DNA from 3 places in the Streptococcus alactolyticus genome. Region 1 is predicted to be linked to each of the others. Evidence: predicted binding sites of a transcription regulator. Region 1 holds the regulator's gene; each other region holds the start of a gene.
The links. Region 1 encodes CtsR, which represses protease genes until heat stress. Its sites were predicted from a motif close to TTGGTCAAAAAAGGTCAAANA; they were not measured.

Region 1 (7,337 bases):
CATGTCTGAAAAAGCACCGCCCATGCTTGCTTTTTTCGGTTTACAAAGCTCATGAATGGCTTTGATATTTTCCTTGGTAAAGCCCGCATAACGTGCCAAGCTCTTACGCAAATCAATCAAACGAACCGAATCGCCGTCTTCTTTCTGCTTGAAACCAGCCACTTCCAATAAACGTGTCGCAAACAAATCCAAGTTTAACAACATGGCATAAAGTACGTGCTCTGTCCCAACTTCAATGTCGTCCGTCACAACACTAATCTCTTGTGCAAAGTCAAGAACATCGCTAAGCGCTTTTGACTGTTCCACAAAACGCATCTGCTCAACACGTTCCAACGGTGACTTATTTAGTGCCAAAACAGCTGCTGCTTCGTATTCTTCATAAGGAATACGACTTTGGTATTCTGCAAAGGTAAGACCTGCTACTGAATCATGTACAGCTACCATGGCCAATAGCACATGCCAACTCTCTAAATAGGGGCTTTCAAAACGTGCTGCTTGATACTGCGCGACATTGAAAACCTCCTGCATTTTTAACGAGTACTCACTCATAAATGAAATCCTTTTCTATCTAATCTTTGTAAAATTCGGCGCAACATCCGCGCTCTAATCTCTGGGGCGTTTTCTCCGAGAACCTCATCTGAAGCCGTTGCCAAGATTAAATTCCCTTCACGCTCGCTGATAATCTTTTCTTCAAAAAGCTGCTGAATCAAGTCCGTAAAGATCTGTTCACTAATGCGCTCCCCAATATGTGCCATCAGATTACCAAACATTTGATGACGGTCTGAAAAACGCACCCTCGCGATGCGAATATAGCCACCCCCACCTCGCTTACTTTCAACCGTATAGCCACGACTTTCGGTAAAACGTGTCTTAATCACATAGTTAATTTGGCTAGGAACGACTTGAAAGGTATCAGCCAAGTTTGAGCGTTTGATTTCAGCAATACCTGATTGAGCTAATAGCTGCTTTATATATTCTTCAATACAGTCCGATGTATTTTTAGCCACTAGACTCCTCCTTTCAAGCAAAAGACCTCAAAGGTCTGTCTTTGACTATAATTGACTATTATTATATCAAAATTATGGTCTTTTATAAATGAAAAGCCCCCAAATATCATGAAACTCTTAGCAAACTTTCCAGGCTATTATTTTCATGCTATAATTATTCATTTTTAGTTGTGTTTGTTTCTAATATAAGATAAAATAAAATCTGAAACAAACGAAAGGTTATAAGTGACTAAATGAATTATCTCATTACATTTCTTATTGCTATGGTACCTCTTATCGAATTGCGTGGTGCCGTTCCTTACGCTATCGCAACTGGTATCCCAATGTGGCAAGCACTTATTATCGGGGTCTTTGGTAACATGATACCTGTGCCAATCATTTTTTTCTTTGCCCGTCGTGTGCTTGAATGGGGAGCAGATAAACCTGTTATCGGTGGTTTCTTTACATGGTGCTTGAAGAAAGGTCATAGCGGAGGTCAAAAATTAGAAGCAGCTGCTGGCGACCGTGGGGTCTTTATCGCTTTACTTTTATTTGTCGGTATTCCAATTCCTGGTACAGGAGCTTGGACAGGGACTCTAGCAGCCTCAATCCTTGACTGGAATTTCAAACAAAGTGTTATTGCCGTTATGCTTGGAGTTATCCTCGCAGGTATCATCATGGGAACACTAACCGTCTTTGGTCTAGGGGCAATCAGCTAAAAAATCAATCAAAAGAGCTTAGGGGCAACCTAAGTTCTTTTAAACGTCTTAACTTCTTATTTGAAAAATACTTTCTACCAAATAAAAAAAGTCTGAGCTACTAGCTCAGACTTTTTAGTTAGACACCGTTTCTTAGTTGTTAAGAGCGGCTGCCATTGTTGCTGCAACTTCTGATTCGAAGTCGTTAGCTGATTTTTCGATACCTTCCCCAACTTCGAAGCGTTCGAAAGTTGTCACTTTAGCACCTACTGAATCAAGGTATTGTTCAACAGTTTTGCTGTCGTCCATGATGTAAACTTGTGCAAGAAGTGTATATTGTTGGTCAACTTTAGTGTTGTCAAGCATGAAGCGGTCCATTTTACCTGGAATGATTTTATCCCAGATTTTTTCTGGTTTGCCTTCTGCTTTAAGTTCTGCTTTGATATCTTCTTCTGCTTGAGCGATTACCTCATCAGTCAATTGTGATTTAGAACCGAATTTCAAGTGTGGAAGAGCTGGCTTGTTAACCATTGCACGTGATTCGTTGTCTTGGTCGATTTTGTGGTTCATTTGAGCCAATTCATCGTGGATGAATTCTTGATCAAGTTCTTCGTATGAAAGAACTGTTGGTTTCATCGCTGCAACGTGCATTGATACTTGTTTAGCAAGAGCATCATCGCCACCTTCTACAACTGTGATAACACCGATACGTCCACCGTTGTGTTGGTAAGCACCAAAGTATTGGTCATCAGTTTTTTCAACAATAGCAAAACGACGGAATGAAATTTTTTCTCCGATAGTTGCTGTTGCGTTAACATAAGCAGCCTCCAAAGTTTCCCCTGAAGGTAAAGTCACCTTAAGAGCTTCTTCATTGTTAGCAGGTTTTTGTTCTGCGATAGCTTTAGCTGTTGCTTCAACTAATTCAACGAATTGAGCGTTTTTCGCAACGAAGTCTGTTTCAGCGTTAACTTCAACAACTGCTGCAACATTTCCGTCAACATAAATACCAGTCAAGCCTTCAGCAGCAACGCGGTCAGCTTTTTTAGCTGCTTTAGCCATCCCTTTTTCGCGAAGCAATTCAATTGCTTTTTCCATATCACCATCAGTTTCAACAAGGGCTTTTTTGGCGTCCATGACACCAGCACCTGATTTTTCGCGCAATTCTTTTACTTGAGCTGCAGTAATTGCCATTTCTTAAGTCCTCCAGGAAGTTTGTTTTTATAATAAAAACGAGACAGAGCGGTTTGCTTTCTGCCCCGTTTTAAAGCCTATTTAAGCCTATCTAAAGCCTTAAAAATTAGTCGTTGTCTCCTTCTACAACTTCAACGATTTCTTCGATTGAATCAGCTTGTGCTTCTGATGCAAAATCAACATCTGCATCTTCACCTTGACGTCCTTCGATGATAGCATCTGCCATTTTAGAAGTAATCAATTTAACCGCACGGATAGCGTCATCGTTTGCTGGGATGATAACATCGATATCATCTGGGTCAGCGTTTGTATCAACCATTGCAACAACAGGGATACCAAGTTTTTTAGCTTCTTTAACAGCGATTTGTTCTTTATGTGGGTCAACAACGTACATTACGTCTGGGATACGAGGCATATCTTCGATACCACCCAAGAATTTTTCAAGACGAGCACGTTGTTTGTTAAGAAGAGCAACTTCTTTCTTAGGAAGAACTTCAAAAGTTCCATCTTCTTCCATGCGTTTGATTTCTTTCAAACGAGCGATACGTTTTTGGATAGTGTCCCAGTTTGTAAGAGTTCCACCCAACCAACGGTGGTTGATGTAGTATTGACCAGCACGTTCTGCTTCTTCTTTAACAGCATCAGCAGCTTGTTTTTTAGTACCAACAAACAAGATAACAGCGTCGTTTGCAGCAGCGTCACGAACGAAGTCGTAAGCAGCGTCAGCCATTTTTACAGTTTGTTGAAGGTCGATAACGTGGATACCGTTACGTTCTGTGAAGATGTATTTAGCCATCTTAGGGTTCCAGCGACGAGTTTGGTGACCGAAGTGAACACCAGCCTCAAGAAGTTGTTTCATTGAAATTACTGCCATGAGTAGTTTCTCCTTTTTATAATGTTTTTTTCCTCTTCTAGACTTCATCTTGCAAATCCACTCGTGATGAGCAACAGAGTCACAATACATCTAGAATGAGTATTTGTTGCATAATACAACAAGCTGATTTTACCACATCTACCCTTTTTTGACAAGTCAAATATCCTATCACCAAGCGTTTATTTAGAGGGTGGGATTATTAGTCTAATTCGTTTTATTCAGACACTTTAACGATAACAAAAAACAGATGATTAACCACACAACTAACGTGATAATCTGACTAACTGAAATAACTTGATCTCCAAAAACACTATTCCTAACTAAATCGCCAGATGGAACAAATGGCAAAAATCTATATACCTTCAAAATGATCATCGGAATTCTTCTTGCTGGAAAAAGAATGGGGAAAATAGTAAACCAATCATCAAAATTAACTGTGTTGTCAGAGTCATTAAATTAGGACTTGAACAATGCTACAAAGAATGATTAGCGATTTATTCCTGATATAACTCCACGTCATTAAACTCATGATTGTTGTAGATTACTTTTCAGCCAACTCTCCATAACTATCGTTTAAAGTTTCAGTAGCCACACTGTAATACGAAATCAATTTCTTATCAATTCTATCTGCCATCCATTCAAATAGCTTAGAAACCTTTTGATTATCCAATTGACACTCCACTTCACCATTTATATTGATCGCATATTCAAATGGAAAATCCTCTAAAGTCCGCTTCGATTTAACTAAAAATCTTACGATACTTTTTGAATTAACCGATAATTCCCTTACATTTCCATATGTTTTAACTTTTCCATTTTCAAATAAGTAGTACTTATCTGCATACTTTTCAACTTCTAAGATATTATGCGTTACTATAACAACTATATGCCCTTTAGAAGCTAGCTCTTTTAGATATGACCATAGTTTATGCCTTCTTATTGGATCAACATCATTCGTTAGTTCATCCAATAAAATAATTTTAGGCGGAGAAATAACAGCCATCGCAAACGATGTTAGTCGTTTTAACCCACCGGAGAGCTTTTCCCCAGTTTTATTTTCCCTCTTTTTTATATCTAATTTTTGGAGTATCCCATTAACTTCCTGTTGTAGTACTCCATTAGAAAGTCCCCTTATTCTACCGATTGCAGTTACTGATTGTTTAATTGATATTCCTTTTAGTGGAGCATGCAATTGAGGCATCATCGAAATATTCATTCTGGATAAAACTGGATTTTGAGTAAGAGAAATATCTCCAAAATAGACTTCATGTTTCCTGTGTCGATGAACAGACAGCAATAAACTCAATTACGTATAAAAAAATAAAAAGCCCGACAAAATCGGACTTTTTATTTCGTATCTTAAAAGGCGGTAGACGGATTTGAACCGACGATCAAGCTTTTGCAGAGCCGTGCCTTACCACTTGGCTATACCGCCATAACAAATAATATTCTACCTTAAAATCTAAATGGCGTCAAGTAGATTTCTTAAATTCTGAACTTATCTTACCGATTCTATTTTCCTTGTAAAATACGGGATTTATGCTATAATACTAAAGATCTTTGGAGGCGTTTTATGAAAAAACTAAGTCCTAACAGTCACATTCGCGTACTCAGTCCGTCAGATTCAATTGCTCGCTTGGGTGGATTTGAAGCCAACCTTTCTGCCAAAGAAACGTTAGAAAATCTAGGATTTCGTGTGTCATTTTCAGAACATTACTTAGAGTCTGATATGCTCTATTCTTCTTCAATCAAGAGCCGTGTTGCTGATTTGCACGCTGCTTTTGCTGATGACTCTGTTGATGCTATTCTGGCTACGATTGGTGGTTTTAATTCTAACGAACTGTTGCCCTATCTTGACTACGACTTAATTGCCAAACACCCTAAAATCATCTGTGGCTATTCGGATTCGACAGCCTTTTTGAATGCTATTTTTGCTAAAACTGGAAACCTCACTTACATGGGACCGTCATATTCTAGTTTTAAAATGAAAGAAGGTCAAGATTACCAGAGCAAGGCTTGGTTAAACGCCACGACAAAATCAGCTTACGACCTTGTTCCAAGTCAAGAGTGGTCAAGCGACCCTTGGTATGACCCAACACAACCACGTCATTTTATGCCAACAGAATGGAAAATTTACAACGCAGGGAAAGCTTCTGGCACCATTATTGGTGGAAATTTATCTACTTTTGGACTTCTTCGCGGAACACCGTATGCCCCACAGGTAGAAGACTATGTCCTTTTTTTGGAACAATCCGAAGAAGACGGTTATTACGAATTCACGCGCAATTTGGCAGCAATTTTGCAGGCTTACCCTCAGCCCAAAGCCGTGCTTATCGGACGATTTCCTAAAGAATGCCAAATGACCCAAGATATCTTGATCTACATCTTGGACAAACACCCGATTTTGAAAACCATTCCTGTCATGTATGATCTTGACTTTGCCCACACCCAACCGCTTTTTACCATTACGATTGGAGCAAAAGCTAGCATTGACACGGACAGCTTCAGCATTTCCATTCGGGAATAGGCTTTTTCTCACCATTTGAAAGGGCTTGTGCTGTGGTATAATGGTCATACTGACTATTTTTACATATTGAGGAAAACAGGACTAATGGATACCGTCAACAAATACTTTTCCCTAAGCGTGCGTTATGCGATTCGGGGAATTTTTGCATTTGCTTTTTTAGTTGCCGTAGGATTTTTAGGATGGACTTCTCCGCTTGGGTTGATTATCATTCTAGTTAGCTTTTGGCTGTTTAGAAAAGCCATTCTAGCATTTGGTTCGACACTTTTTAAGTTCATCACGCAACATAAAAGGGCAGTTATGCTCGTGGCAATTGCTTTTCAAATACTCCTGCTATTCTCGGCGAGATTACTCATCCGAAGAGATGCGGCGGTGGTTTTCACAGGAGCCTTTCACTACCTTGCCGAAGATTTAACCGTGAACTACATCACGCGCAACCCCAATAACCTCTTTTTGTTCTTGTACGAACGGCTGTTTTTCAATCTTTTTCATGAAAATGGACTGTGGGGCATGATGGGGTTAAACATGCTTTATGTGAATGCCTCAGCCTATATTATCTATGCCACGGCCAAACGCTATGGCAATCAGAAGATAGCTGATCGTTGCTTTTTCTTCTTTACCTTCCTGTTTCTATTTTCGCCCTTTTTTATGAGCATGTACACGGACGTTTTAGCTTTGCCGCTGCTGTGTTTGCAGACTGCCTTGGCGCTTGCTTTACTACAAACAAACCAAAAGATACAACTCCTAAAAAACGCTACTCTTTTGGGAATCGTGACAGGAGTGACTTATTTCATTCGTCCGACTGCGCTTGTCTTAATCATTGCACTTTTTATGATACTTGGGCTAAACCGTTACTGGAAGAAAGGAATTATCATTTTCAGCCTTTTTCTCGTCAGCTTTGGTAGTATTTATGCTGGCGGCAAATACTTAGAGAGCCACCAAACCGAAATTCAACTGCTCAAAGGTAAAGGCTTAGCCAAATCAGCCCTGCTCTTTGTGGATTTGGGACTGACATTTTCAGGAACAGACCAAGCGGATATGAAAGCGGGATTGTTACAATACGT
Region 2 (7,337 bases), on a different contig from region 1:
ACATCCAAATGATGATGCCACCGTTTTTTGCCGCTTTGTCGTCAAAAAACGGCTTGATGGCTATCAAGCATTTTGCAAAATTTAAACGCATCACAGGACCAATCATTGTGGATATTGAAACCTTTGATGATTTGGTGCGAGTGAGCTACCGTTACGATTACACAGGCTTGGAATTGCCACGCTTTGCGGTCTTAAATGAGCAACATTTGATTTTGGATATGATTCGGACAGGAACAGGTGAAGCCATCAAACCTGTTCGTATAGGGGTTCCTTTCGAATACGGTCAAGAAGCCTTAGAATCATTTGGTTGCCACGTGGAATACACCGAAGGTAATGAAATTATCTTCAACAAGGCTGACTTAGAACGCCCATTTATCACAGCTAACAACATCATGCTGGATTATTTGGAGCCGCAATTGAAAGAACGCCTAGCCGAAGCTATTTCTGGTGAAAGCTTTACAGGTGTTGTCCAACAAATGCTCTACAAAGCTATTCCAAGTGGGGAATTCTCAGTTGAGGATATCGCAGTAGCCTTGGGTATTAGCAGCCGCACCTTACAACGCAACTTGAGTGCTGAAGGTACCAAATTCAACCAAGAATTGCAAAACGTTCAAAAATTATTAGCATTAAGTTACTTGAAAAAACCAGAAATGACTACTGATGAGGTCGCGTATTTGATTGGTTATGCTGAAGTTTCTTCTTTCTCACGCGCCTTCAAAAAATGGACTGGAATGACCATCACCGAATACAAAAATTCAACTGACGATTAGCATCGTCCGCTCTTAAAAAGGATAAGCACGCCAAAGATGAAGTTAATCATTACACCACAGTTTCAAAGTTTCCTGTCTTCCATAAATATTCAAATGCGAGATATTTTGGAAAAAGCCGAGCTGCCCAATAAACTTTGGCAAGACGAAATCGAATACGATGCCGCTCAATACTTGAAATTGGTTAAAATATTGGAAGAAGAGATTTCAGATGAGGTCATTTATTCGATTAGTCAGCTAGTTAACGTCAAAATGCTGGTTCCTCCCTATTTTTCAGCCTTGTCTTGCCGTAATGGTTTAGAGGCCTTGGAACGCATTGAAACCTATCGAAAAAGCAATGGATCTGTCCTTGTTCATGTGGAGGATTTAGGGGACACTGTTTCTATTCAGTTTTCTTATATGCTACCTGACAAGCCACTACCACGTTTTCTCATTATTAATCAGCAATTGCTTTTATTAGATGTTTTGAGGACTGGAACGGGCGTTGATATTCATCCCATTTCAGTCACTACTCCTTATCCTTACGAGGATATCTTACATGACACATTTGCTTGTCCGATACAAATAGGTGCAGATAATCAAATGCTGCTGGCTAAAGCCGATTTGGAAAGGTATTTCTCTCCTTCTCACAACATGATGTGGTCTTACTTAGAATCCTTATTTGACCAAAACTATACCTTTTCACCAGTAGCAGAAGATAGCATGACAGCAAAACTTCGCCGAGAACTCAAACGCAGTATTCCTAGCGGTAAGGGAGATTTGAACACCCTTGCTAAACGTTTAGACACTAGCTCAAGAACCTTACAACGTAAACTCGTCGCTGAAGGGACTAGCTTTAATAAAGAACTGCAAGAAGTGCAAAAAGCCATGGTCTGCTCCTATCTGCAATTGCGTCTATCTACTGAGGATATCTTATACTTGCTTGGTTATGCTGAAAGTTCAAGCTTACTAAGAGCCTTTAAACGCTGGACAGGCATGACCTTTAAACAATACCAAACCAAATTATTAACCGAACCTAACCTTTCTCATCAACAAAATATTAGCTGAGCAAAGGCACAAAAATGATGACATTTGTCAGTCAATCATGAGCATATTTTTCGTATTTCTGATATAATTGATAGGGTTATACCAAAAAATGAAAAGGGGAGTAGAATTATGGGAAAATTTCAAGTTATCTCACATCCATTGATTCAACACAAATTGTCTATTTTGCGTCGCTCAACAACGTCAACCAAAGATTTTCGTGAATTGGTCAATGAAATTGCCATGTTAATGGGTTATGAGGTATCACGTGACCTTCCTTTAGAAGAAGTCGAAATCGAAACACCTATTACAAAGACAGTTCAAAAACAATTGGCTGGTAAAAAATTAGCTATCGTTCCAATCTTGCGCGCAGGTATTGGGATGGTTGACGGTTTTCTTAGTCTAGTACCAGCAGCCAAGGTTGGTCACATTGGTATGTATCGTGACGAAGAAACCTTACAACCTGTTGAATACTTGGTGAAATTGCCAGAAGATATTGACCAACGTCAAATTTTCGTCGTTGACCCAATGTTGGCCACTGGTGGTTCAGCCATTTTAGCAGTGGATTCCTTGAAAAAACGTGGTGCTGCTAACATTAAGTTTGTCTGCCTCGTATCTGCTCCTGAAGGGGTCAAAGCCTTGCAAGAAGCTCATCCAGATGTGGATGTCTACACCGCCGCTTTGGATGAAAAACTAAACGAACACGGCTACATCGTTCCAGGTCTTGGCGATGCTGGTGACCGCTTATTTGGAACAAAATAATATTCAGAAAACTTTCTAGTTTCGGCTAGAAAGTTTTTAAAAAGCGACGTTTTTATTTGACCTTTGTTGACCAATTGACTATAATAAACTCATATCAATCGAGCACAGCACAATCCTTGATAAACAGCTTGCTCTGACTATTTAAAAAAGGAGAATATTTATGATTCCTGTAGTAATTGAACAAACAAGCCGCGGTGAGCGTTCATACGATATTTATTCACGTTTGTTGAAAGACCGTATTATCATGTTGACTGGACCTGTTGAAGATAATATGGCAAATTCAATCATTGCTCAACTCTTATTCCTTGACGCCCAAGACAATACTAAAGACATTTACCTCTATGTCAATACTCCTGGTGGTTCAGTATCTGCTGGTTTGGCGATTGTGGATACAATGAATTTCATCAAATCAGATGTTCAAACTATCGTTATGGGTATGGCAGCATCTATGGGTACCATCATCGCCTCTTCAGGTGCTAAAGGCAAACGTTTCATGTTGCCAAATGCTGAATACATGATTCACCAACCAATGGGTGGTACTGGTGGCGGTACACAACAAACAGATATGGCTATTGCTGCTGAACACCTTTTGAAAACACGTCAAAACTTAGAACAAATTTTGGCGGATAATTCAGGACAACCGCTTGAAAAAGTTCACCTTGATGCTGAACGTGATAACTGGATGAGTGCCCAAGAAACCCTTGAATATGGCTTCATCGATGAAATCATGGTCAACAACGAATTAAACTAAGGCATAAGCCTTATCATAAAAGTCTGCTCTTGCAGACTTTTTTTGTGCTATTTTGAAAACAAGGTGAGGGTACATTTTCAGACAAATATGGTATAATCGATTTATGTTGACAATTGATGACCAATTACTAGCCATTGATGATGCGATTGATGAGGTTGTTGCAGCCTTTTTAGCCTTAGATAGCGTGCAAGATTACCTTGCGGTGCGGCACGTCTTTCTCTCAGATAAGGCTTTGCAAGAAGACATTGCAGTTTTTCAAGCCCTGCGGCAAGAATATGAGGCTGTTGAGACTTATGCAGCTTTTCGCCCTGAAGTCAAAACCTTGCGTCGTCAATTGGTTCAAACAAAAAGAACAATTGATATGCATGAGAAAATGAGTGCTTTGCGGCAAAGTGAAGTTGCGGTGCAAAAGATTTTAGCAGAATTGACCCAAGACATCTCGTCAGTGATTTCATCTGCTATTTTTGTGGATACGGGACTGCCCCTAGCCGCCCACTCATCTCACCACCAATGCCATCATAAAGGAGGATAAGCTATGTTTGAAAAGACGGAACGACAAGGGATTATCGTTTATTTGTATTATAATCGTGATGCGCGAAAGTTGGCAAAATACGGCGATGTCCTCTATCATTCTAGAAAAATGCACTATCAAATTTTGTATGTCAATAAGGCCGATGCGCCAGCCATTGCAGACGAAATTGCCCGTTTGAAATTTGTGAAATCAGTTTCATTGTCACAATTGGACAATATTAACCAAAATTTTGTAGGCAATCTGGAAAATTTTTGATATAATATAATTTCTGATAACTAAAAATTATTTAATATAAAAAATTTTCTGATAATTCAGTATATTTTATCTGGATTATCAGGTATTGAAGGAGAAAGATGCTATGAATAAAAAGGTTACCACATTTCTGTTGCCTTTTTTAGCAGCCCTTGTTTTAGTTGGTTGCAATAAGTCGCCAGATGTTACCGCAAACGCCACAGGAACAACCATTGGCGATACGTTGAAAATCGGTGTCAATTTGGAATTGACAGGTTCGGTTGCGGCCTACGGTAATGCCGAAAAAAACGGGATTAACCTAGCAGTTGAGCAAATCAATAAGGCTGGCGGGGTTGACGGCAAAAAGATTGAAGTCATCACCAAGGATAATAAATCGGAAAATGCGGAAGCATCAACAGCTGCTACAAACTTAGCGGTTCAAAGCCAAGTAAATGCGATGATTGGCCCAGCGACATCAGGTGCCGTAGCAGCAGCCAGCTTGAATGCTCAAAAAACGGGTGTCCCTTTGTTGACGCCTAGTGGTACGCAAGATGATTTGACCATTGACAAAGATGGCGTGAAAAAATACATTTTCCGTACAACTTTCCAAGACAGTTTCCAAGGTCAGGTTCTTGCTCAATACGCTTACCAAAACTTGAATGCTAAAAAAGTCGTTCTTTATTATGACAATTCAAGTGACTATGCCAAAGGGATTGCCGAAGAATTTCAAAGAGTTTACCCAGGTGAAATCGTAACGGTGGCCACTTTTGCCTCAGGCGACAAGGATTTCCAATCAGCTTTGACAAAATTCAAAGATTTGGATTATGATGCGATTGTCATGCCAGGATACTATACAGAAACAGCTATCATTACAAAACAAGCGCGTGATATGGGCATTGAAGTGCCAATCTTGGGTCCTGACGGATTTAATGACGATAGTTTTGGTGACTTGGCTGGTGTGGCCAATACACACGACGTTTACTACGTTTCAGGTTATTCTACCAAAACAGCTCTTTCAGATAAAGCAACGCAATTTATTGAAGCTTACAAGAAAAAATACGGTTCTGAGCCTAATATGTTTGCAGCCTTGGCTTATGATTCGGTTTACATGATTGCAGAAGCTGCCAAAGGTGCTAAAACGTCTATTGACATTGCTGATAATTTGGCGAAACTCTCTCAATTTGACGGGGTGACTGGTACCATGACGATTGATAAAGATCACAATCCAATCAAAACCGCTTTGATGGTTAAGATGGAAAATGGTGCAGAAGCCTCAGCTGAAGCAGTCGAAATCAATGGGAAAAACTAACGAATGTTTTTTGCAACGTTTATATCACATCACTAGAAAGTTTGGTATTATATGTTTTTAGAACAACTTCCCCAACAACTGGTTAATGGTATTATTCTGGGCAGTATCTATGCCTTACTTGCCCTTGGATACACCATGGTGTATGGGATTATTAAATTGATTAACTTTGCTCATGGCGATATTTATATGCTGGGGGCATTCATTGGGTATTATGCGATTAGCGCTTTGCACATGAATCTTTGGATGGCTTTGATTGTGACAATGATTACAACGGCTATTTTTGGGATGCTTATCGAATTTCTGGCCTATAGACCTTTGCGCCATTCGACACGTATTTCTGCTTTGATTACAGCAATTGGGGTATCCTTCTTGCTGGAGTATGGCATGGTCTTTTTGGTCGGTGCTAACACGCGTTCATTCCCACAAGCTATTAAAATTGTCAATTACCACATTGGTTCGATTACTGTAACAAATATTCAGTTGCTTATCCTTATTGTGGCTCTTGTTTTGATGGTGGCTCTTCAAATTATCGTTAGAAAAACGAAAATGGGGAAAGCCATGCGTGCAGTATCTGTTGACAGCGACGCAGCAGAATTGATGGGGATTAACGTCAATTCAACCATCAGCTTTACCTTTGCTCTTGGTTCAGCACTAGCTGGTGCTGCAGGTGTCTTGATTGGATTGTACTACAATTCAATTGAGCCGTTGATGGGAATGACTCCAGGTATTAAAGCCTTTGTCGCTGCCGTTCTCGGTGGTATTGGTATCATTCCAGGGGCTGCTTTAGGTGGTTTTGTCATTGGAATTTTGGAAACGTTATCCATTTCTCTAAATCTTTCAAGCTATCGTGATATCGTTGTGTACGGTGTTTTGATTATCATTTTATTAGTAAGACCAGCTGGTATTCTCGGTAAAAACGTAAAAGAAAAGGTGTAGAAAATGAAAAAAAATCTAAAAGTAAATCTTTCATGGCTGGCCTTGATTGTTGTTCTTTATGCCATTTTAGAGGTTTTAACCCGCACAAATATTTTAAACTTGTACTACGTGCAAATTTTGATGGGGATTGGTATTAGTATCTTGATGGGGCTTGGAACCAACTTGGTTCTTGGCTTCTCAGGGCAATTCACCTTGGGGCAGGCTGGTTTCATGGCTATCGGTGCTTACGCAACAGCCATCATGACTCAGCAAAATCCAACTTACGGTGGCTTTTACCTATCAATGCTCGTTGGGGTTCTCATTGCCGTTGTGGTTGCCCTTATTTTTGGGATTCCGACCTTGCGGTTGAAGGGGGACTATCTGGCCATCGCAACCTTGGGTATGGCTGAGATTATCCGTATCTTGATTGTCAATGGTGGCGATTTGACTAACGGAGCTGCTGGTTTGACTGGTATTTTACCTTATACTACATGGCCTGTTATCTTTGCCTTTGTTGTGGTGATTACCATTTTAGTCTTGAATTTCCTACGTTCATCAATGGGACGTCAGGTGATTGCCGTTCGTGAAGATGAAATTGCAGCCGAAGCTATGGGTGTCAATGTGACCAAGATGAAAGTGCTGGTTTTTGTGATGGGGGCTATTATTTCATCTATCGCAGGTTCGCTTTATGTGGGTTACATCGGTACAGTTGTTCCTAAAGATTTCACCATTATGAAATCTATCGACTACTTGATTATCGCCGTTCTTGGTGGACTTGGTTCTATTACAGGAACGATTTTAGCGGCGGTTGCCCTAGGTATTTTGAATATGTTCTTGCAAAATATCTCAAATCTTCGTATGATTATCTATTCTCTTGCCCTCATTTTGGTTATGATTTTCCGACCAGGAGGACTTTTGGGAACGAAGGAATTCACGTTATCTCGATTCTTTAACAAAACTAAGGGAGGTAAGCAGTAATGGCACTTCTTGATGTTAAAAAGCTCACCAAAAATTTTGGCGGATTGACAGCCGTAGGTGATGTTACCA
Region 3 (7,337 bases), on a different contig from region 1:
ATTTTAGGGTCGTAACCAATGTCAACCAATTTTTCTTTTACCTTATCGGTTACTTCAAGATGAATGTCATTTTGAGCAAGGCGTTTGTTAACATCATCAAGCATGAGGTTGACGATGTGGAGCAAGTTATCCTTGCTGAGTGATTTGAATTCGATAATGCCGTCAAAACGGTTCATAAATTCAGGGCTGAAGTAGTTGCCTAATTCGCCTAGAACAGAATTAGTGCGTCCTTCGCGTACTGCCCCAAAACCAACGCTAGCTTCTACCTTACCAGTTCCGGCATTTGATGTCATGATGATAATGGTATCCTTGAAGCTGACTGTGCGTCCTTGTCCGTCTGTCAAACGACCGTCATCAAGAACTTGCAAGAACATATGCATCACATCAGGATGCGCTTTTTCCACTTCATCAAGCAAGATAAGTGAATAAGGGTTGCGGCGTACTTTTTCAGTCAATTGTCCAGCTTCTTCGTAACCAACATACCCTGGAGGGGCTCCGACAAGTTTAGCGACAGCGTGTTTTTCCATGTACTCAGACATATCAAAACGAATCATGCTATCAGCTGAACCAAAGAGTTCGATAGCCAATTGCTTTGAAAGTTCGGTTTTACCAACACCAGTTGGCCCGACAAAAAGGAAAGAACCAATTGGACGATTTGGGGTACCAAGTCCGACACGATTACGGCGGATGGCTTTGGCAATTTTATCCACAGCCTCATCTTGTCCAATCACGTGTTTCTTCAAATCATCGGCTAAATGAATCAATTGAGATTGTTCTTTTTCTTTCAAGTCGCCAACAGGAATGTTGGTCTTTTCTTCAATGATCGCTTCGATGGTTTTTTCAGTGATGACTGGAATATCTTCCTCGTTGATAGTTTGTTGCTGCATTTCCTTGTATTTAGCGATTTGGTCGCGAAAATAAGCAGCGCGTTCGTAATCTTCTTCACGAGTGGCTTGAGTTTTCAAGTTTTCAGCTTGCTCTAGACGTTTATCGATTTCTTTTGGATCAATAAAATTAAGCGTCAAATTCATGCGAGAACCAGCTTCATCAAGAAGGTCGATGGCCTTGTCAGGCAAGAAACGGTCTTGAATATAGCGGTTTGATAGATTTGCGGCTGCTTCAATAGCATCATCACTGTATTTGACATGGTGGTAATCTTCATATTTCTTTTGAATACCACGAAGAATGGTAATGGTTTCTTCAACGCTTGGTTCATCCACTTTGACAGGCTGCATGCGACGTTCTAAAGCAGCATCTTTTTCGATGATGCGATATTCATTGAGGGTTGTTGCCCCAACCAGTTGCAATTCACCGCGTGCCAAGGCTGGTTTCAAAATGTTACCTGCATCCATGCTGCCATCACCTGTTGAACCTGCACCAACAATTTCGTGAATTTCATCAATGAAGAGGATAACGTCCTTACGTTTGCGGATTTCTTCCATCAATTTTTGCATGCGTTCTTCAAATTGACCACGGATGCCAGTGCCTTGAACGAGGCTAACCACATCTAAGCGAATGACTTGTTTGTTTTGCAATTTTTGTGGCACATTGCCGTCAACGATTTTTTGGGCTAGGCCTTCCACAACTGCGGTTTTACCAACACCAGGTTCTCCGATGAGGACAGGGTTATTTTTGGTACGGCGGTTGAGAATTTCGATGACACGGACAATTTCAGAATCACGTCCGATGACAGGGTCAATATCGCCACGAAGGGCCATTTCAGTAATATTGATACCAAATTCTTCTAGTAAGCCTTTTGGTTGTTGGGCACCACCATTGTTGCGATAGTTGTTGTTATTGTTGCCTCCGTTACGCCCACCATTTCCTGACTGAGTTGGAGGTGTATTTTGGAAGTTTTGATTTCCAAATGCTTGGAAGTTACCTAGATTGCTAAAAAAATCGTCAAATGGATTGGTACCAGATGCTTGGTTTTGATTGTTTGACGTAGCTGATTGCCCCCCACCTAGATTTCCTAAAATAGTATTGTTAGGGTCAGTTTTCATGATTTGATAGCAGTTTTGGCACAAGTCAATCTGCTTTTGCTGACCGTTGACATTTGTATAAAGATGAATGGTTGATTCATTTAAATGACAATTTTGACAGAGCATATAATATACCCTCCTTTCGAAATCACTGACTATGGCGACAAAGGTCAAAGATAGTCAAATTTATATTTCCATTATAGCATGTGATGACTAGAAATCAAGGAAAAAGATTACAAAATTATCACTCCTGTCATTAGAGTGCTATATTTTATTTTTATTCAGAAAATATTGACAAATGGTATATTTATGCTAAAATAAATTATAATATTTCAGAATAAAAGGGTGGAGATGACATATTACAAAACAAAAATCATTTGTGAAAGAGATTGATTTTACAAAGGAAGAGCTCTTAGAATTGATTGATTTAGGCTTGGCTTTTAAGGAATTAAAAAAGAAAAGAATTTTGCATAAGTATTTAGAGGGATTGAATATTGCCTTGATTTTTGAAAAAGCCAGCACGAGAACGCGTTCGGCTTTCACGGTGGCAGGGCAAGATTTGGGCATGAATGTCACTTATCTTGGTAGTGACGAGATTCAGCTGGGCAAGAAAGAATCCGTCATTGATACGGCAAAAGTTCTGGGGTCTATGTTTGATGGGATTGAATACCGTGGTTTTAAGCAAGAAGATGTGGAGGCCTTGGCAGAGCATTCGGGCGTGTCTGTTTGGAATGGGTTGACAGACACTTGGCACCCGACCCAAATGATTGCAGATTTTATGACTTTAAAGGAAGTTTTTGGCAGTTTGGACGGTTTAAGCATTGCTTATGTCGGTGATGGACGCAATAATATGGCGAATTCCTTGCTGGTTACCTCAGCTATTTTGGGAGTTCATGTGACCATCATCGCTCCAGAGAGTTTGCAGCCAGAAGCAGAAATTGTTGCTTTGGCGCAGCAATACAATAATGGTGCGACAATCACGATCACCGATGACCTTGATGCTGTTAAAGGTGTGGATATGCTCTACACCGATGTTTGGGTATCTATGGGAGAAGCGGTTGACTTTAAAGAACGGATTGACCTGTTGCTACCTTATCAGATTAACGCGGACTTGTTAGCCAAAACGGAAAATCCAAATGTGATTGTCATGCACTGTCTGCCAGCTTTTCATGACCTTAATACCGAGATTGGTCAGGAGATTTACCAAAAATACGGCTTGGCCGAACTGGAAATCACAGATGCTGTTTTTCAACAATTTAGCCCGATCATTTTCCAAGAAGCAGAAAACCGTATGCATTCTATCAAGGCAATTATGTACCAATCGCTCAAGGTCATTTCTTAATTGAACCATAAATATAAGAAAATGCCCTCCTAAGAGTGTTTGTTTAGGAAAAATTATGTTAAAATAGAAAAGACAATAAACAAATAGGAGAAAAAAACATGGAATCACATTTGGTGAGAATTATCAACCGTTTGGAATTGATGACAACTGATAGTAGCAATCTAAAACGTAATTTTGAACGTGATGGTGTCGTTGTGGCAGAAGTGTCATTTAGCAATGACTCTGAAAATGGTCCTGTTTTCACTTTGCGTGATGTTGAAGCGCGTGAGTTTTACTCATTTGATAGCATCGACCTTATCGCAATGGAAATCTACGATCTTCTTTACTAAAATAGCGATCATTTAAAAAGTCAAACGGGGGTTGTTTTAAAAAGCAACCTTTTTCGTTTTGATGCTCTGACATAAAGGGGTTGTTACGACGCTCCTTTTTTGCTGAAAAAAAGCAAGGTAAGCACGTCTTTGTGTTGTTGTATTTTTATTCAAAGAATGTTATAATTAGTTGATTATTAGTGATAGGAGAAATAAATGAACTTTTCATTTTTACCAGAATATTGGTCTTATTTTAACTATGGTGTCCTTGTGACCATTATGATTTCGGCTTGCGTCGTCTTTTTTGGGACCATTATTGGTATTTTAGTTGCTCTGGCTAAACGAACAAATAGCAAGATTTTAAACGCGATTACGAGTTTTTATGTCTGGGTTTTCCGTGGGACACCCATGGTCGTTCAGATTATGATTTCATTTGCTTGGATGCATTTTAACAATGCCCCTATTATTGGATTTGGGGTTTTGAACCTTGATTTTTCACGTCTATTACCTGGTATTATTATCATTTCTTTAAATAGCGGTGCTTATATTTCTGAGATTGTGCGTGCAGGGATTGAGGCAGTGCCTAAGGGGCAGTTGGAAGCGGCGTATTCGCTTGGAATTCGTCCCGTCAATGCCATGCGTTACGTCATTTTACCACAGGCTTTGAAAAACATTTTGCCAGCCTTGGGGAATGAATTTATTACCATTATCAAAGACAGTTCCCTCTTGCAAACCATCGGGGTTATGGAATTGTGGAGTGGGGCACAATCAGTCGTGACCGCCACTTACCTACCTGTAACGCCACTTCTTTTTGCGGCATTTTACTACTTGATGGTAACCACAGTCTTGTCTTTCTTATTGAAACAACTGGAAAAACGTATGGGAAATGGAGCTCGTAACTAATGTCAAAAACAATTATTTCAATCAAAGGACTTCATAAATATTTCGGAAAAAATGAAGTATTAAAAGGAATCGACCTCGATATTCACGCGGGAGAAGTGGTGGTTATTATCGGACCGTCAGGTTCAGGAAAATCAACCTTCCTTCGTACCATGAATTTATTGGAAACACCAACTAAGGGTGTGATTACCTTTGAAGGGGTAGATATTACAGACAAGAAAAATGATATTTTTAAAATGCGTGAAAAAATGGGTATGGTTTTCCAACAATTTAACCTTTTCCCAAATATGACGGTTTTAGAAAACATTACCTTGTCGCCTATCAAAACAAAAGGAATTCCGCAAGCCCAAGCAGAAGCTAAGGCTTATGAATTGCTTGAAAAGGTCGGGCTTCGTGATAAGGCAGACGCTTATCCAAATAGCCTTTCAGGTGGGCAACAACAACGTATCGCGATTGCGCGTGGCTTAGCTATGGATCCTGACGTTTTGTTGTTTGACGAACCCACATCAGCCCTTGACCCTGAAATGGTTGGAGAAGTACTTGGGGTTATGCAAAACCTCGCCAGATCAGGGATGACAATGGCTATCGTGACACACGAAATGGGCTTTGCCCGTGAAGTGGCTGACCGTGTAATTTTCATGGACGGCGGTGTTATCGTGGAACAAGGAACGCCAGAAGAAGTCTTTGAACACACCAAAGAAGAACGAACAAAAGACTTTTTAAGTAAGGTCTTGTAAACAAAGCATTGAAATCATAGAAATGGGTTGGCCTTTAGCCGTTCCTTTCTATGATTTTTTTGTGATAATTAGAATAATTCTCATTTTTGTTATAGGCTGGAAAATATGGCAAATCGGCTAAATTGGGTCGGTTTTTGTGCTATAATAAAGCCTTATAACAGGAGATTTTCTTACCTGGTAGGGAGGTTTTAGATATGATTTTGCAAAATGCAAAGGTGGGGATTCCCTACACCGTTGCGAGCATAGATTTACCAGATGATAGTGTGCGGCATTTATCGCACTTGGGGTTAAAGGTGAGCAGTCCCATTCGATTGGTGTCTAAGACATCTACAAGTGCTATTGTCATGCTAAAATCGAGTCGTTTGGCCTTTGATCAATCCATTTTAAAACACATTGATGTTACCGAAGAAGGTGACAAGGAAGTCATGCCTTTGTCGAATTTGAAGGTTGGCGAATTCGCTTATATCGAAGGCATTTATGCGGTAAATGAAACCAAACGGCGTCTTATGGATATGGGACTGACGCGTCATACCAAAGTTTACCTTCGTAAAGTCGCTCCGCTAGGTGACCCGATTGAAATTCGTTTACGTGGGTATGAATTGACCTTGCGCAAGTCTGAAGCGCAGATGATTAGTGTGGTGAAAATCGAGGGAGAGGAGGACAAATGACAGAAATTGCTTTAATCGGAAATCCCAATAGCGGGAAAACCAGTTTGTTTAACATTTTGACAGGAACCAATCAGCGCGTGGGAAATTGGCCTGGAGTGACGGTTGAGCGTAAGAGTGGGACAGCCAGGCTCAACCAAAACTGGCAAGTTCAAGATTTGCCTGGTATTTATTCCATGTCGCCTTATACGCCTGAGGAAAAAGTTGCCAGAGATTATTTGTTGAGCAACCGTGCTGACAGCATTTTAAATGTGGTAGATGCCACAAATCTTGAACGCAATCTTTATTTGACCACTCAGTTGATTGAAACGGGTATCCCTGTAACATTGGCCTTGAACATGAGCGACGTGCTAAAAGCTCAAGGGAAAGAGATTAGTGTGGATAAGTTGTCTTATCAACTAGGTGTTCCTGTCGTTTCGACCAGCGCTATTAAAAATCAAGGTGTGGATAAGGTTTTGAAAAAGGCAGCACACACCACTCGAGCAACTGTGGATACGGTGCAATACCCTGTGTACAGCGATAAATTTGAGGCAGCTATTCAACAGATTGTGGATATTTTAGGCAATAGCGTCCCAGAACGTGCCATGCGTTTTTTTGCCATTAAGCTCTTTGAACGCGACGCTTTGGTGCAAACCGAGGTGACTTTATCGGAGTTTCAGCAGAAAGAAATCGATGACGTGATCAAAATCACTGAGGAAATTTTCACGGAAGATTCGGAATCAATCGTCATCAACGAACGCTATGCCTTTATCGAACGTGTGACCCAAATGGCTCAGCACCACGATAACAGCTTCAGCACAACGCTGTCTGACCGTATTGACCGCATTGTGACGAACCGTATTCTTGCCTTGCCAATCTTTGCTTTGGTGATGTTTTTGGTTTATTTCCTCTCGATTCAGACGGTGGGGACCATGTGGACAGATTGGGTCAATGACACCTTGTTTGGTGACTGGATTCCAAGTTTGGCGGATTCTCTGTTGACAAGTTGGCAGGTGGCTGATTGGTTAAAATCTTTGATTATTGACGGTATCATCGCTGGAGTGGGAACGGTTCTTGGCTTTTTGCCGCAAATTTTCGTGCTCTTTGTCTGCCTTGGTGTCTTGGAAGATATTGGGTACATGAGTCGGATTGCCTTTGTCATGGACCGTATTTTTAGGCGTTTTGGCTTGTCTGGAAAATCCTTTATTCCCATGCTAATTGCGACGGGATGCGGGGTGCCAGCCATCATGTCGAGCCGAACGATTGAAAATGAGCGTGACCGCCGCATTACCATTATGACGGCGACCTTCATGCCTTGTTCGGCTAAGCTAGAAATCATTGCCTTGATTTCAGGCGTCTTTTTCCCTGACAATCCATTTGTAGCGCCCTCGACCTATTTCATCGGCTTTCTAACCATTATTTTA

Region 2: ACFORE_RS01660 (ATP-dependent Clp protease proteolytic subunit) is a predicted target of CtsR. The motif match lies at 2,606-2,626, and genes of this name have one in related genera.
Region 3: ACFORE_RS05320 (ATP-dependent Clp protease ATP-binding subunit) is a predicted target of CtsR. The motif match lies at 2,149-2,169, and genes of this name have one in related genera.

What each region holds. Positions count from the first base shown of each region.
Region 1 covers NZ_JBHRZX010000012.1:69,886-77,222, forward strand. Annotated here, with positions in the region: partial or broken gene ACFORE_RS03155 (AAA family ATPase) at 1-549, opposite strand, end outside; gene ACFORE_RS03160 (CtsR family transcriptional regulator) at 546-1,007, opposite strand; gene ACFORE_RS03165 (COG2426 family protein) at 1,241-1,705, shown strand; gene tsf (translation elongation factor Ts) at 1,838-2,875, opposite strand; gene rpsB (30S ribosomal protein S2) at 2,982-3,749, opposite strand; gene ACFORE_RS03180 (ATP-binding cassette domain-containing protein) at 4,291-5,055, opposite strand; tRNA gene ACFORE_RS03185 (tRNA-Cys) at 5,114-5,184, opposite strand; gene ACFORE_RS03190 (S66 family peptidase) at 5,323-6,276, shown strand; gene ACFORE_RS03195 (glycosyltransferase family 39 protein) at 6,361-7,337, shown strand, end outside.
Region 2 covers NZ_JBHRZX010000006.1:91,331-98,667, forward strand. Annotated here, with positions in the region: gene ACFORE_RS01645 (helix-turn-helix domain-containing protein) at 1-770, shown strand, start outside; gene ACFORE_RS01650 (helix-turn-helix domain-containing protein) at 807-1,814, shown strand; gene upp (uracil phosphoribosyltransferase) at 1,923-2,552, shown strand; gene ACFORE_RS01660 (ATP-dependent Clp protease proteolytic subunit) at 2,713-3,303, shown strand; gene ACFORE_RS01665 (YlbF/YmcA family competence regulator) at 3,407-3,835, shown strand; gene ACFORE_RS01670 (DUF2129 domain-containing protein) at 3,839-4,090, shown strand; gene ACFORE_RS01675 (ABC transporter substrate-binding protein) at 4,194-5,375, shown strand; gene ACFORE_RS01680 (branched-chain amino acid ABC transporter permease) at 5,427-6,311, shown strand; gene ACFORE_RS01685 (branched-chain amino acid ABC transporter permease) at 6,315-7,268, shown strand; gene ACFORE_RS01690 (ABC transporter ATP-binding protein) at 7,268-7,337, shown strand, end outside.
Region 3 covers NZ_JBHRZX010000020.1:34,485-41,821, reverse strand. Annotated here, with positions in the region: gene ACFORE_RS05320 (ATP-dependent Clp protease ATP-binding subunit) at 1-2,108, opposite strand, end outside; gene argF (ornithine carbamoyltransferase) at 2,341-3,324, shown strand; gene ACFORE_RS05310 (DUF1797 family protein) at 3,423-3,653, shown strand; gene ACFORE_RS05305 (amino acid ABC transporter permease) at 3,849-4,535, shown strand; gene ACFORE_RS05300 (amino acid ABC transporter ATP-binding protein) at 4,535-5,269, shown strand; gene ACFORE_RS05295 (ferrous iron transport protein A) at 5,464-5,937, shown strand; gene feoB (ferrous iron transport protein B) at 5,934-7,337, shown strand, end outside.